Regions from separate parts of the Clostridium sp. TJA085 genome, predicted to be linked through region 1. Evidence: predicted binding sites of a transcription regulator. Region 1 holds the regulator's gene; the other holds the start of a gene.
What was found. Region 1 encodes LexA, which represses DNA repair genes until DNA is damaged. Its sites were predicted from a motif close to CNAACANNTGTTNG; they were not measured.
Positions count from the first base shown of each region.

Region 2: uvrA (excinuclease ABC subunit UvrA) is a predicted target of LexA. The motif match lies at 1,093-1,106, and genes of this name have one in related genera.

Region 1 covers NZ_JBZEEZ010000001.1:513,807-516,229, reverse strand. Annotated here, with positions in the region: gene AC4FQW_RS02810 (hypothetical protein) at 1-282, opposite strand, end outside; gene AC4FQW_RS02805 (hypothetical protein) at 377-802, opposite strand; gene lexA (transcriptional repressor LexA) at 951-1,556, shown strand; gene AC4FQW_RS02795 (hypothetical protein) at 2,063-2,290, shown strand; gene AC4FQW_RS02790 (methionine gamma-lyase family protein) at 2,327-2,423, opposite strand, start outside.
Region 2 covers NZ_JBZEEZ010000002.1:421,445-423,867, reverse strand. Annotated here, with positions in the region: gene uvrB (excinuclease ABC subunit UvrB) at 1-285, shown strand, start outside; gene AC4FQW_RS09150 (C-GCAxxG-C-C family (seleno)protein) at 479-925, shown strand; gene uvrA (excinuclease ABC subunit UvrA) at 1,148-2,423, shown strand, end outside.

The DNA of each region.
Region 1 (2,423 bases):
ATTACTATTTTTATCTTCTTCTTGTTTTGGTTCAAAACCTTTTGAGTTTAAAGTGTCTTTTAATGATTGTTTATCAAATTTCATTTCTTCATCATTGAATATATTATCTGCAAGATCCTTTGCTGAATCTACTCCTTCTTTTACTTTCTCTTTAGTTGCATCATAGCCTTGTTCCACTTTTTCTTTTGTATCTTCAACAGTTTGTTTAGGACTACAAGAAATAAATGATGAAAGTGATGTTGCTAATAATCCTATAATAATTAATAATTTAGTTTTCTTCATATAATATCTCTCCTATCATGTAAATTGCTACAATAATAGTATTTTATTAAAATGTATAAATTATACCAAAATAAAAGAAGCAACTAAATTTAATTTAGTTGCTTCTTTTAACCAATCTTCTTACTCCAGGAAATATTTCTTCTGTGTTATCTTCTAAAGAATCATAATCAAGGTTTGCTTCATCTAAATATTCTACAAACTCAAATGCATCTACATAATCTTCTTGCTCATCGCTTTTAGATATAGAATCGTCTAGTTGTCCTTGTATCATTGAATAAGCTTCTTTTAAAGCTTTTTCTAAGTCTTCTTTTTCTAAAGAAGGATCAATATTTTTAGCTTTAGCTATTGTATTTTTAAATTCTTCTTCAAGAAATTTATTTTCTTCTATATTTTTTGATATATCTTCTATTTTTATAGCTCTTATATCAACACCTTCATTTTCTAAACATTTACCGCAATTATCGCAAATTTTATTTTCATATAAATCGCAATAATCATCTTCGTTATATTTGTTTTTCATACATACACCACCTTCTAAAGTGCAAAATCAAATTACATTATAACAAATAAAAATGAATATAGCAAATGGAACTAATGTTCTTAGAACATAAGTTTGATATATTAATAATCATATGTTATAATTAATAAAAAACGTGAGGTGCTATGCAATGTTAGATGGTAAAGATAAACAAAGTCAAATATATGAATTCCTAAAAAATTATACTGAAAATAAAGGTTACCCACCATCTGTAAGAGAGATTTGTGAAGCGGTTAGCTTAAAATCTACATCAACAGTACATGGGCACTTAAAAAGATTAGAAAAAAAGGGGCTTATAAAGAGAGATCCTACAAAACCTAGGGCATTAGAAATCGTTGAATTCTTACAACCAAAACGTGAAATGATAAATATTCCTATAGTTGGAAATATAACAGCAGGCACTCCTATATTAGCTACTGAAAATATTGAAGATACTTTTACATTGCCACTTGATTTTATTAAGCACAACAATGAACTTTTTATGCTTAGAGTAAGCGGTAATAGTATGATAAATGCTGGAATTAATGATGGAGATTTAGCCATTATAGAAAAAACTCAACATGCTTCTAATGGTGATATAGTAGTAGCTTTAATTGATGACTCTTCAACTATTAAGAGATTTTTTAAAGAAAATGATCATATAAGATTACAACCCGAAAATGATGCTATGTTACCTATGATAGTTGATGATTGTAAAATATTAGGTAAGTTAGTTGGGATTTTTAGATCATATTAAGAATATATTAATTAAGAGGTTCATATATAAAAAGTATGAGTCTCTTTTTTATTTTATATTTATAAGGAGTATGAAAAGTGAAAATTTTAATAAAAGAAACTAATACCTATAAAGAAAATTATGCTTTCAATATAAGATTTTTTATATTTATATTAATGTTTTTTTATATTTTTTATTTATTAGGATATAATTTAATAAATTATAATGGAAAATTTATAATAACATTTATAACATATTTTAAATTAATACTACTCTATTCTATTTTATGTTTTATTATTAGAATATTTATAAAATATATTTTTTATTTTGATTTTAAAAATACTTATTTAATATTTTGGAAAGATAACTTACACATTTCTATTGCTAATACTAGAGAACTAAAAAAATATAGACATATTATATCTATTCTTTCTCCTATTATATTTTTAACTATAGTTCCTTTAATATTAGATTACAATAATTTATATATTATTTGTTTAATATCTGTAAATATATTATATTCATCTATGGATATTTATAATTTTATAGTTTTAATATTTTATAAAAAATCTAAATTTGTTTTTAATGGAGTAACTATAGTCAAAGAAGGTCAAATGATTAAAGAGGAAGAATTATATATAAATGAAAAATTAGATAATTTTAATAAAGAGTTTTATTTATTAAATAGAAATTTATTTAAAAATTATAAAGTTAAAATTTCAAATAAATCAGAACTTAAGATTTTAAATAAATAAAAGACTTAGTTTAAAAACTAAGTCTTTTACTTTAAGCTAACTATTTAAAACATTATTTAAAGCTATTAATATACCTATTTTAGCATGATCAAATGTAAGTCCACCTTGAATATATGCTATATAAGGTTCTCTT
Region 2 (2,423 bases), on a different contig from region 1:
ATTAAAGAAACAGAAAGAAGAAGAGAAATACAAAAGGAATACAATAAAGAGCATAATATAGTTCCAAAGACAATAATAAAGGATGTAAGGGAAGTAATAGAAGCTACTAAAGTGGCTGAAGAAGAAACTAAGTATGAAATAGAACATCAACCTAAAAATATGACTAAGAAAGAAAGAGAAGATTTAATTAAGAAATATACAGATGAAATGATGGATGCTTCTAAAAATCTTCAGTTTGAAAGAGCTGCTGAACTTAGAGATATGATAAATAAACTTAAAAAATAATAAAAAGCTAATCGGTATTTTAAAGATTATCGGTTAGCTTTTTTATTTATAAGATAGACCAAATTTATAAATTATTAAAGGAAAATAATTAAATAACAGAAGTGTTTTAATAAAAAAAGTGAAAGAAATATAACAGAATATAATTAAATAATATGATAAAATTATTTTGTATATAATTTAGGAGGCGTTAATTATGAAAGATGAAAGATTACTTAGAATAAAAGAAACAGCTGAAAAATATTACAGAGATGGACAACTGTTCTGTTCAGAATCTATAGTTAAAACTTTAAAAGATGAATTTATGCCAGAGTTAAGTGATGACGTAATAAAATTTGCATCAGGATTTCCAGTAGGAATAGGGAGAGCTGGATGTACATGTGGAGCTTTAACAGGTGCTGTAATGGCTATAGGAATGATATTTGGTAGAAATGAACTAGGTGGAGAAGAGGTAAATAAGACTTTAGAACTATCAAAAGAATTACATGATAGATTTAGAGAAGCAAATAAGCTAACTTGCTGTAGTGTGTTAACAAAAGGTATGGTTATGGGTTCAAAAGAACACAAAGATCAATGTGTAAGATTTACAGGAGAAATGGCAGAGGCTGCTGCTGAAATAATAATAAGAGAAAAAAATTTATAATAAAGAGTTTATACATAAATGAAATAAAAGCTAAACAATATAATATTATATTGTTTAGCTTTTTTTATTCAAATAAAGTATATAATTATTAAATAATATTAATTATTAAAGAACTGAATGAATGGTATAATTGACAATAAAGAGAGATAAATTTAAAATTAATAATGAGAATATATGTTCGTGTATTTAATTATAAACTTAAGTTAAAAGAGAGGTAGTTATATGAAAGATAAAATTATAATAAAAGGAGCTAAAGTACATAATTTAAAAAATGTTAGTTTAGAAATACCTAGAGATAAGTTAATTGTATTTACTGGACTTTCAGGTTCAGGTAAATCATCATTAGCTTTTGATACATTATATGCTGAAGGTCAAAGAAGATATGTGGAATCTCTTTCAGCTTATGCAAGACAGTTTTTAGGTCAAATGAATAAACCAGATGTTGAAAATATCGAAGGATTATCACCAGCTATATCAATAGACCAAAAAACAACAAGTAAAAATCCTAGGTCAACAGTTGGAACTATAACAGAAATATATGATTATTTAAGATTGCTTTACGCAAGAGTAGGAATTCCACATTGCCCAAAGTGTGGAAAAGTAATAAGCAAACAATCTGTAGATCAAATAATTGATAAAGTTATGGCGTTAGAAGAGAGAACAAAAGTTCAAATTTTAGCACCAGTTATAAGAGGTAGAAAAGGAGCTCATGAAAAATTATTAGAAAATATAAAGAAAAATGGTTTTATAAGAGCAAGAATAGATGGTGAGGTATATGACCTTACGGAAGATGAAGTAAAATTAGAAAAGAATAAAAAGCATAATATAGAAGCAATTGTAGATAGATTAGTAATAAAAGAAGGAATAGAAAAAAGGTTAACTGATTCAATAGAAACGGCATTAAAGCTTGGAGAAGGATTAGTTATTATTAATGAGATAGGTGGAGAAGATACTCTTTATAGTGAAAATTTTGCTTGTCCTGATTGTAATATAAGTATTGAGGAATTAGCACCTAGAATGTTTTCTTTTAATTCACCTTTTGGTAAATGTGATTATTGTGATGGACTTGGTTCATTAATTGAAATAGATGAAAATTTAATAATACCAAATAAAGATTTAAGTATAATGGAAGGTGCCATAGCTTGTTGGGGTGAAGGTAGACTAAAAGAAGATTCATGGACATTTGCCTTTTTAAAAGCTTTAAGCAAAGAATATAACTTTGATTTAAATACACCAATAAAAGATTTATCAAATGAAGTTGTTAAAGTATTGTTATATGGAACAGAAGGTAAAAGATTAAAGGTTGATTATGTTAAAGATGGTGTAAAAGCAACATATAATTCTGTATGGGAAGGTGAAATAAATGCCCTTCAAAGAAGATATAGAGAAACAAATTCAGATTTAATAAAAGGTGAAATAGAACAATACATGAGTAATAAACATTGTCCAAAATGTAAGGGGGCAAGACTTTCAAAGGAAGCATTATCTGTAACTGTTG